DNA from 2 places in the Paenibacillus sp. 01T442 genome. Region 2 is predicted to be linked to the other one. Evidence: predicted binding sites of a transcription regulator. Region 2 holds the regulator's gene; the other holds the start of a gene.

Region 1 (4,653 bases), on a different contig from region 2:
AGCCATGAATGGCATCGGATAATACGTTGTCGAATTCGCATACGTACGTGTCTCAATCGGTTCAACAATTGGCATAACGCTGGATGTTGAATTTTGGATATACGAGATGCTTTGCGTCGGCGCTATTGCCAAACGGTACGCATGGTAAAGACCGTGCTTCTGAACGTCAGCTTGCAGTGCTCTCCAATCACTAGGTGACGGAATCGGCATGCCTTCGAATAATGCTTTCACTTTATCCGAGAGTGGACGGTAATCTGTTTCTGTATAACGGGTAAAATAGTTCCCATTCGCATATTCCGATAGCTCAAAGCCTTCAAACGTTTGTCCGGATTCTTTGGCAATCTCCATGCTTTTCTCAATGGAATAGAAATTCATCGCTGCGAAGAAGGTGCGAACGAAATCCTTCGCTTCAGCACTTTCATAAGCAATTTTGTTCTTGGACAAATAGCCGTGCAAATTCATAACGCCAAGACCGACAGAGTGCAGCTCACGGTTCGCTTTGGCAACACCTGGCGCATTGTGAATCGTCGTCATATCACTCACCGAAGTTAGGGCGATCATGCCTTCGTGCACAGTTTCGCGCAGCTTTTTACGATCCATCACATTGGCAATATTCATCGAAGCTAGATTACAGCTGATATCTCGAAGAATAGTGTCTTCTTGACCGTAATCATTGATTTCGGACGTTTCCTGCAGTTGGAAAATCTCTGTGCACAGATTGGACATCTTGATCGTCCCAATCCCCTTCAAAGCATGATCCTTATTCGCATTCGTACGATTCATCATATATGGATAACCGGATTCCAGTTGAGTAGTCGCAATTTTGGTCAGCATATCACGTGCATTCATGATGACTTTCTTCTTTACTTTCGGGTTCGCTAAGAGTTCATCATACATCTCATCCATGTCCAGATCGTCCATGTGCTTGCCATAGGCTTGCAGAACCGTGTAAGGAGCGAAAATATGTAGAGGCTTGTTCTCCTCCGCTAACTTATAAAATTTATTCGGTACAATAAGACCAATCGAGAGTGTTTTCAAACGGGATTTCTCATCCGCGTTAATTTTCTTACTATCAAGGAACTCCATGACGTCCCAGCCAAAAATGTTATAATACGCCGCGCCTGAACCTTTGCGTTGGCCCATTTGATCCGCATAGGAGAACGCATCTTCCATCAGCTTAAGAACAGGAATAATTCCTTTCGCTGCGCCCTCAACGCCTTTAATCGTTTCACCGCGCCCACGAAGCTTCGATAAGTTCACCGCTACACCGCCGCCAATTTTGGAAAGCTGCATACACGTTGCTAATACATAGTTGATGGAATTCAAGGAATCATCCATTTCTAACAAGAAGCACGATACTAATTCACCGCGACGGCTCTTGCCTGCGTTCAAAAACGTAGGTGTCGCTGGCTGCAAGCGCTGCTCCATCATCGATAGGGCAAGCACGCGTGCTGTTTCGGCGTTTCCGCGACCCAAGTACAAGGCTACGATCGCTACGCGATCAGGGAAATGCTCCAGGTACAACGTCTTATCATCACTGCGCAAAGCGTAATCTGTATAAAATTTCGAAGCTGCCATATACGATGCGAACTCGAATTGATTGTCATGTGCCACTTGATACACGCTGTTAACTTCATCTTCGGTGTATTTGTCATAAACGTTCTCGTAGAAGTTATTGTCGATCATATAACGAACCTTCGAAGTGGTATCGGGGAATGTGAGGCTTCGGCTGTGGACTTCCTCTATGAACACCTTAACAGCTTCTTTATCCTTCTCTAATTGAAAAAAACCATCCGTACCGCGTTGCATTAATTCATTATTAAGTTCAATGTGCCGCAATTGCTTGTACCCCCTGAACAAATCGTTCTACATCATTTTTAGTGCCGGATAATTCGAATTTGGTTAATACGGGAACATCATAAAGTGCTGAGATCGTATCTGCGCTTTTGGCGAAGCCGTCTCCCCAGTTGCGATTACCGCTTGCTGCAACGCCTTGAAGACGAGAAGAATTACTTTCTAGGAAAGAAGCTACCTTCGGAGGAATTTGTCCAAAGCCAGTTGTATACGTCACGAGTACGAATGGCTCGTCCATTGTCATCGCTTCCTCTATTTGAACCGCGGGCATCTGGAGCTTCGCAATAAAACGGCGAACATTTCCAGTCTTCGAATCGTAAGCAATCAACATAGCTTCCGTCTCCTATCATTGTCAATTCTCTATCTTGTGCCATCACTTGAGGGTAACCTATATGTAGTAAAGATACTAATTCTATCGTCTGTCATTCGCGAGTTCATCTACCCATTAATCGACAGAATCTGCATTTGCTTTACGGCTCCGTAAGCGGTCAAAAAAGCTTGAAACCTGCGGTTTCGCTTGATTTCCGGCTTGTTTTGAGCCTTCTGCTAGCAATCTCGCAATGCGCTTTTTATCACGACATCTAGTTGATAGATTCAAATTTATATCAATATATTGTGTTTGTCAACGAGCAATACGACCTATTTACAATTCCAAAACACGCAATCCTAGACGGGGCGTGGCTCGCTGGGTTTAGAAAAAATTTTTTCGTTTTTTACTTGATTTTTTCGGAAATGTCGAAATGACTAGGACATTCATCCTCTACTAGATCTAGTCCAAACTCATCTTCCAATTACCGCTTTTAAAGCTGCTCAGAGACTCTCTACAGGCTTCTAAACCATTCGATCGAAACTACATGCCTCAGCACAAAAAAAGCTATTCACGCGCACACGAGGGTGCCATGAATAGCTTAATTCATTTTCTCAACTGTTGCGTTGTTGGAAATCCGTCATGAAATCAGCGAGTGCTTTACATGATGCGTAAGGAACTGCGTTATACGTGGAAGCACGTAGACCACCGACACTGCGATGACCTTTCAAGCCAACGAACCCTTGCTGTTCGGTTTCTTTAATGAACTTCTTCTCTAGCTCTTCATCTTGCAATCGGAACGTAATATTCATCGCAGAACGGCTTCCTAGATCTACGGGTCCACGGTAGAAGCCATTGCTGCTGTCAATTGCGTTATAAATAAGGCCTGATTTTTCTACATTATTCTTCTGAATAACCGTCAATCCGCCTTGCTCTTCAATCCATTTCAACACCAGATTCACCATATAAATGGAGTATGCTGGCGGTGTGTTATACAAGGAATTGTTTTTGCTATGCGTTTCATAACGCATCATGGTTGGGATTGTTTTTGGCAGATCAACAAGTAGATCGTCTTTAATAATCGCAACGGTCACACCAGATGGTCCAAGGTTCTTCTGTGCTCCCGCATAGATCATGCTGAACTTGGAAACGTCGACTGGACGGCTCAAGATATCACTGGACATGTCACCAATCAGAGGAATGTTGCCTGTTTCCGGAAAGCTTTGGAATTGCGCGCCTTCAATCGTCTCATTGGACGTGATGTGCAGATAAGCTGAGTTCGGATCTAAGTTAATGTCACTCAATGCAGGAATTTTCATAAATTTCTGTTCTTTCGAACTAGCCGCAAGAGAAACTTCTCCGAATAGCGCTGCTTCTTGCACAGCCTTCTCGGCCCAAGCGCCTGTCAGCACATAGCTGCCAACCTTGCCTGCCTTCAAGAAATTCATAGGGATCATGGAGAACTGAGAGCTCGCTCCACCTGTCAAAAAGAGAATTTMGTACCCATCTGGAATACCAAAAATACGCTTTAATAACGCTTGTGTTTCATTGTGCACTTGCTCATATTCGCTACTCCGGTGAGAAATTTCCATAATGGACATGCCAATGCCTTTAAAATCAACAAACTCTTCTTGTGCTCTCTGAAGTACTTCGAGAGGTAAAGCCGCAGGCCCTGCGTTAAAGTTATAGGCCCTGTTTCCCATGAGTGACCACACCTTTGCGTTTTGTATTATGGCTATGATAGCAATATTCTGTGCAAGCATCAAGTAAAACCTCAAACAGGCTATACGAGACTTGTCAGAATTCCTCGATAAATCGCTACCATATCTTCCAGCTTCATTCGTACAAGTCCGCTAGAAGACGGACACACATAATCAATAACGCCTTCTACCATTGGCTGCGGTTGACTCCCCCAGGAAATGCCTCTTCGGCCGCTATACTGCTCATAGACACCCTTCCCCACGAAGCAAACTACCTTGGGTCGGTAGGCCTCAATTTTCGCTTTCAGAATATGTCTGCCCTCTCGATACTCGTCTGCCGTAATTTCTGCTGCTGTCAAAGAAGGGCGTGCCACGATATTCGTGAATCCATAACCAATTTCAAGCAGATCGCCATCCTCTTGCGGCTTGTAGAGCCTTGGCGTTAAACCCGCCTGCAACAAGATACGATAGAATCGATTGTTGGGATTCGCATAATGATGCCCGGTTTCCCCTGATCGAATACTCGGATTATAGCCAACGAAGAGAATTTGCATCCCCTCCGCAATATGATCTGAAATTGCCGCTAGTTCCAACCGTGCACCTCCTACAAGTTAAATGAACTTTAAATTTTCATACGTTTTACCTAGCACTGTTGCTGTATCCCCATTTAACCATGAGTCAATTAATGTACTATAGACAGAACGGAAATCAACCTCATATTTCAAATCTCCATTATCTAAGTTACTCAAGCTCGGATAGGCGCCGTATAGACCGCCCTTTACCTTGCCGCCA
Region 2 (5,795 bases):
ACATGGAGTAGCTAGAGTAGCTAGAGTAGCTAGAGTTGCTAGAGTTGCTAGAGTTGTTAGAGTTGTGAAAGTAGTTAGCCCCTCCATGCATCGCGCCACTTATTCGCCATCACAACGAATAACTACCCGCAACTTCACATATTTTCTCTCCAAGCCAATTGACATTAAATTTCAGGGATGTTATAAAGTTAGTGTATAGCACTCACAGCGTGCGAGTGCTAATTATATAAACCCTGCTACATATCGAAAGGAGATCTATCCGTGGAAAAGAAACAGTTTCAAGCCGAATCCAAGCGTCTTTTGGAAATGATGATCAATTCGATTTACACACAACGTGAAATCTTTCTAAGAGAGCTTATCTCCAACTCCAGCGATGCGATTGACAAAATTTACTACAAGGCACTTACCGACGACTCGCTCGTTTTTGACAAAGATAGCTACTTCATCAAAATTACAGCCGATAAAGACAATCGCATCTTAACGATTCGCGATACGGGTATCGGGATGACGAAAGAAGATCTTGAGAACAACTTGGGGATTATCGCGAAGAGCGGCTCTCTTGCTTTCAAGAAAGAGAACGAAGCCAAAGACGGCCACAACATCATCGGTCAGTTCGGGGTAGGCTTCTACTCCGCGTTCATGGTCGCTGACCACATTGCCGTAACAAGTAAAGCGCTTGGCAGCGACACAGCTTACAAGTGGGAATCCGATGGCGCAGACGGGTACACGATTGCACCAGCTGAGAAAGATTCAATTGGTACGGAGATTGTTCTTTCCATAAAAGCGAATACCGAAGATGATAACTACGACGAATACTTGGACGAGTATCGCCTGAAAGCGATCATCAAGAAATATTCGGATTTCATCCGCTATCCTATTAAAATGGACATCACGGGCAAGCGTCTCAAAGAAGGCAGCGAGAGCGAATTCGAGGACTATCAAGAAGAGCAGCACGTGAATAGTATGGTGCCGATCTGGCGCAAAAACAAAAGCGAGCTTACTCCTGAGGATTATGAGAAGTTCTACCACGAGAAACACTACGGCTTCGACAAGCCGCTTAAGCATATTCATGTGAGTGCAGATGGGGCGGTAGTCTACCAAGCGATCCTATTTATCCCTGAAAACATGCCTTATGACTACTATTCCAAAGAATACGAGAAAGGCCTTGAGCTTTACGCAAACGGCGTTCTCATTATGAATAAATGTGCAGACCTGCTTCCTGACTATTTCAGCTTCGTCAAAGGAATGGTCGATTCCGAAAGTTTGTCGCTGAACATCTCCCGTGAGATGCTGCAGCACGATCGTCAGCTTAAATTAATTGCGAAGAATATTTCCAGTAAAATCAAAGGCTCACTTCAAAGCCTCCTGAAGGACGAGAGAGAGAAATACGAGCAATTCTACAAGTCCTTCGGCAGACAGCTTAAATTCGGCGTTTACAGCGACTACGGCACGCATAAAGAGCTTCTGCAGGATCTTTTGATGTTCTCCTCCTCCAAGGAGAAACAGCTTGTCACGTTGGACGAGTATGTTGCGAGAATGCCAGAAGATCAGAAGTACATTTACTATGCTTCCGGTGAGTCGATGGAAAGAATCGATAAGCTTCCACAAACGGAGCTTGTAACCGATAAAGGCTACGAGATTCTATATTTCACAGATGATATTGATGAGTTCGCAATCAAAATGATTATGACCTACAAAGAGAAGGAATTCAGATCGGTGTCAAGCGGGGATCTTGGTATTGATGTTGAGGATAACGCCAACGATTCTGAGTCTGATAAAAAAGAAAATCAAGATTTATTCGACTACATGAATGGCTTATTGGCTGGTAAAGTAACGAGCGTTAAAGCTTCCAAGCGCCTGAGAAAGCATCCGGTATGCTTGTCTACAGATGGTGATGTTACCATCGAAATGGAAAAAATCTTGAACGCTATGCCGAACAACCCGAATGTTAAGGCAGAGAAAGTTTTAGAAATCAACGTCAATCATGACGTGTTCGCTTCCTTGAAGGATGCTTTTGAGAAAGATAAAGAGAAATTGAACCTGTACACAGCGCTCTTGTACAATCAAGCTCTTCTTATCGAAGGTCTGCCGCTGCAGGATCCAGTTGAATTCACGAACGATATTTGTAAAATAATGGTATAACCCCATGCTATGTATTAGGCACTGCAACTTCCATGTTGCGGTGCTTTTTACATTTAAGAAGGATCCGAAGGAGATGCTGGCTCATCTAGCACATAGACATGAATAACTTCTGGACGATTAAAGACATAAGCGAGTAAACGAGCCTGATCAAGACCAAGCGCCTCCGCTACCTTAACAATATCCAATTCGTGAATAATTTTACTTAATTTTGCGCTATTGACGGACATATGTTTCAACCATCCTTCGAATTAATGTAATTAATAGCATGCTAAACCTAACCTGTGATATAGTTTTCATATAAGACGTTATCGGTATGATAAGGGCAAAACCGCTGAAAAGTGGTGACGCAAAGCTAAAGGGACTAAATTGGCCTTCTTGTTAGTGTCCAATATGTCAGCCAGCTACCGCCTCCATCCGATAATGGCAGTTCGACAAAGGAGGAATCAGCTTCATGAATAAAATGGTAATTGACGGCAACATGAGCATAGACATAAAGCATTTAATCGAAAACTTGCATCTCCCCGATGATGATATTTTGGACATGTACTCCTTTTCATTCAGCGGCAACCTATTAACATCTGATGAAGCCATTCGATTTATTCAATTTCTTCGAAGTGAATTGGACAAACGCACTCAATAACCGAATTATGCCTTATCGCTATCAAAAATACAGTCGGTTGATGTCATTAGAATAATTTTTTTTCAAAAGCTCATGAAGGCGCGTCGTTATTGACTTTTCTCTGATGAATCAACAAAAGACAGCGCACCTCGCGCTGTCTTTTGTTGATTTTTTGTCACATTTCGAAAAAAAACGAATCAATTCGTGTCACCCTCTGATTTTCCCAATCAAACAGCTTCTTCTTCCTCTACTACTACAACGAACAATCTGGTTGTCACAACAACTATTCATACGAATTAGCTCAAAAGGAAACATAAAGCCGCGTCACCTCATGAAATCATTCATAGGGCGATGCGGCTTTTACTTAGAAGCATTGCATGTGCTGCTTATTTGTCTCGGAGCAGCCKGACATCATGCTTTCCCAATATTTGCGTTAACTCCTTCAAAAACATGTTAATGTCTTTGAACTGCCTATATACAGAGGCGAAGCGAATGTAGGCCACTTCATCGACGGGGTACAATTGCTCCATCACAATTTCACCAATGCCAAGGCTATCGACTTCAGCATGTGCCGTCGTACGAAGCTGCATTTCGACTTCGGAGACAAGCATCTCCAGCCGCTCCATGGAAACCGGTCTTTTTTCACAAGCACGAATTAAGCCCCGTAAAATTTTCTCTCTACTAAATTCTTCCCGACTTCCATCTTTTTTAATCACAATTAAAGGTGTTTCTTCTACCATTTCGAAAGTTGTAAATCTTCGCGCGCATTTCTCGCATTCACGGCGCCGACGGATGGATTTATTCTCATTGGCAGACCTGGAATCAAGCACTTTCGTACCAGAATGGTCACAGAACGGGCATTTCATTCGCTTTCATCTCCTTTCTCATTTGGAAATATCATTACCATATGTTACATGTCTTGAAGTTTGGAGTTCTGCACACAATAGATTTACCAACCGACAAGGAGGTGAACAGACATGAGTTCAAACAGAAGCAGCAATACTTTAGTCGTTCCACAAGCTAATGCAGCCTTGGATCAGTTGAAGTATGAGGTAGCTCAGGAGCTAGGTATCGCTATCCCACAAGATGGCTACTATGGCAACATGACTTCTCGTGACACTGGCTCTATTGGTGGTAGCATCACTCGTCGCCTGGTACAAATCGCAGAACAATCTCTAGCAGGTCAATTCAAGTAATCTTGAATAACACACGCTTTTGACTCTGCAAAACAGGAAGTATTGGACTTTGCGCTCCATTCGGAGCTAGTCCAATGCTTCTTTGTTTTGTGGGGCTAACATATGCATCTGCACCCTGCCATTGTTCCGTGCCCGTGTATAGCTTCGTATACTTCTCATAGTAGTAAAGAACGCGCTGCACATAATGACGGGTTTCACCAAATGGAATATCTCGAATATTGTCTTCAGAACCGTCCCACACGTTTCCATTTTTCCATTTATTCACATTACCTTGACCTGCATTATACGCTGCAATGGCATAGACTAAATTCCCATTATAATGCTTAATTAACCAATTTAGATACCATGACCCTAAATAAATATTAATATCGACTCGAAGCAAATCTTCTTGTGTATGAGGCCCTAGATTCGAGGATTCAACAATCCAATCAGCGGTATCAGGCATAAGCTGCATGAGCCCTAATGCCCCTTTGCTTGATTCTAAATGATATTTATAATTCGTTTCGACGCGAATAATGGCTGCAATTAGAAACGGGTCTATCTTGTGTTTCGCCGCGCTTTGCTTAATCTCCTGCTGAAAGTAGATGGGATATAGCTTTCTACCTATAATTCCGCTATTCATGAAGAGAACCATGACAAATACGATAAGCAGAAGAGCAAACATTCGCTTTTTCCGAAAGAACGTCATGCCAATCCCTTCCCTACCCAGAACAGCTCCACCCTCATGTTGGTTTCTTCCCAAGTTCCGCTATTATCAATCACGATATCGGCTAGCTTTCGTTTCTCCTCAATCGACATCTGTGCATCGAGTCGAAGCTGAGCATTTTCGGCTGACAAGCCATCTCGCTGCATCAGACGCTCCAATTGCAAGTGACGCGGAATATAAACAACCATGATCTCCTCAAACATCGAGATCAGATTCGATTCTATAAGTAAAGGAACATCGACCACCACCAGCTTGGTGGGGTAGTCCCGTTCATACAAAGTCATTTGTTCACGCATCTTTGCCCGAATAGGGGGATGCAACAAGCCATCTAGCTGCTTTCGCGCTTCAGGTGATCCAAAGATAATTTCACCAAGCTTCTTACGTTGCAGAGATCCATCGGATCCGATCACAGCTTGTCCAAAATGCGCAGCAACCTGTTCGAGAACAGGGCTGCCAGGCTCTACGACATCACGAGCGATCTGATCGGCGTCGATTAAAAGTGCGCCACGGCTAACAAGCATGCGGCTAACCGTACTTTTTCCACAAGCAATACCTCCAGTTAAGCCGATATTCATAAGCGATTCTCTCCTAAAGGTTCATTGTTAGTGAACTATAGCATTTTCAAAAGTCCCATGACAATCAGTACACAGCCTGGGAGAATAGAAAGCTTCTTCATCCAGTTCATTTCTGCATATCGGAAACCAATCCGCAAGCCGACTGCAAGTAAGGATCCGCTCGAAATCGAAATGACGGAAGCCGTTAATAACGGCACGAAGCCAATAAGCGCAGCCCCGATTCCCGCTCCGAAGGCATCCAAAGAGAGCGCTAAACCGAGCAAAGTAGCCTCAGAGGCAGAAATATTGCCTGATTTATCTACGTCCGCTATGGAAGGCGTCCGTAAAATTTGAATCACAAGCCCAAAACGTTTCAGCTCAATACTGAGAATCTCTTTGGTCCGCTGTAACGTATCGAAGGTCACCGGCTCCACGTAACCCGAGTTGCGAATCTCTCCATAGGGCATGCTGCTAATCATCGCTTGATCTGTCGCAGCAGCTGTTTGCTCTTGTTGCGTTTGGTTTTTCTGCCCTTGTCTCATTTGAATAAGAGCCCAAACGCCAATACCGATCAAAAT

Evidence for each region. The regulator NrdR, encoded in region 2, represses ribonucleotide reductase genes. The targets are predictions, from matches to a motif close to AACACNATATATNGTGTT.
Region 1: nrdI (class Ib ribonucleoside-diphosphate reductase assembly flavoprotein NrdI) is a predicted target of NrdR. The motif match lies at 2,457-2,474, and genes of this name have one in related genera.

Annotation. Positions count from the first base shown of each region.
Region 1 is NZ_JBFTPF010000034.1:4,957-9,609, reverse strand. It holds gene nrdE (class 1b ribonucleoside-diphosphate reductase subunit alpha) at 1-1,839, opposite strand, end outside; gene nrdI (class Ib ribonucleoside-diphosphate reductase assembly flavoprotein NrdI) at 1,826-2,185, opposite strand; gene serC (3-phosphoserine/phosphohydroxythreonine transaminase) at 2,776-3,864, opposite strand; gene AC1DLM_RS21825 (mismatch-specific DNA-glycosylase) at 3,945-4,415, opposite strand; gene AC1DLM_RS21820 (DUF1501 domain-containing protein) at 4,473-4,653, opposite strand, start outside.
Region 2 is NZ_JBFTPF010000006.1:168,334-174,128, reverse strand. It holds gene htpG (molecular chaperone HtpG) at 262-2,142, shown strand; gene AC1DLM_RS08330 (hypothetical protein) at 2,196-2,369, opposite strand; cyclic di-GMP riboswitch class I at 2,454-2,551, shown strand; gene AC1DLM_RS08325 (hypothetical protein) at 2,594-2,782, shown strand; gene nrdR (transcriptional regulator NrdR) at 3,148-3,627, opposite strand; gene AC1DLM_RS08315 (alpha/beta-type small acid-soluble spore protein) at 3,739-3,957, shown strand; gene AC1DLM_RS08310 (lytic transglycosylase domain-containing protein) at 3,950-4,645, opposite strand; gene coaE (dephospho-CoA kinase) at 4,642-5,238, opposite strand; gene AC1DLM_RS08300 (MntP/YtaF family protein) at 5,274-5,795, opposite strand, start outside.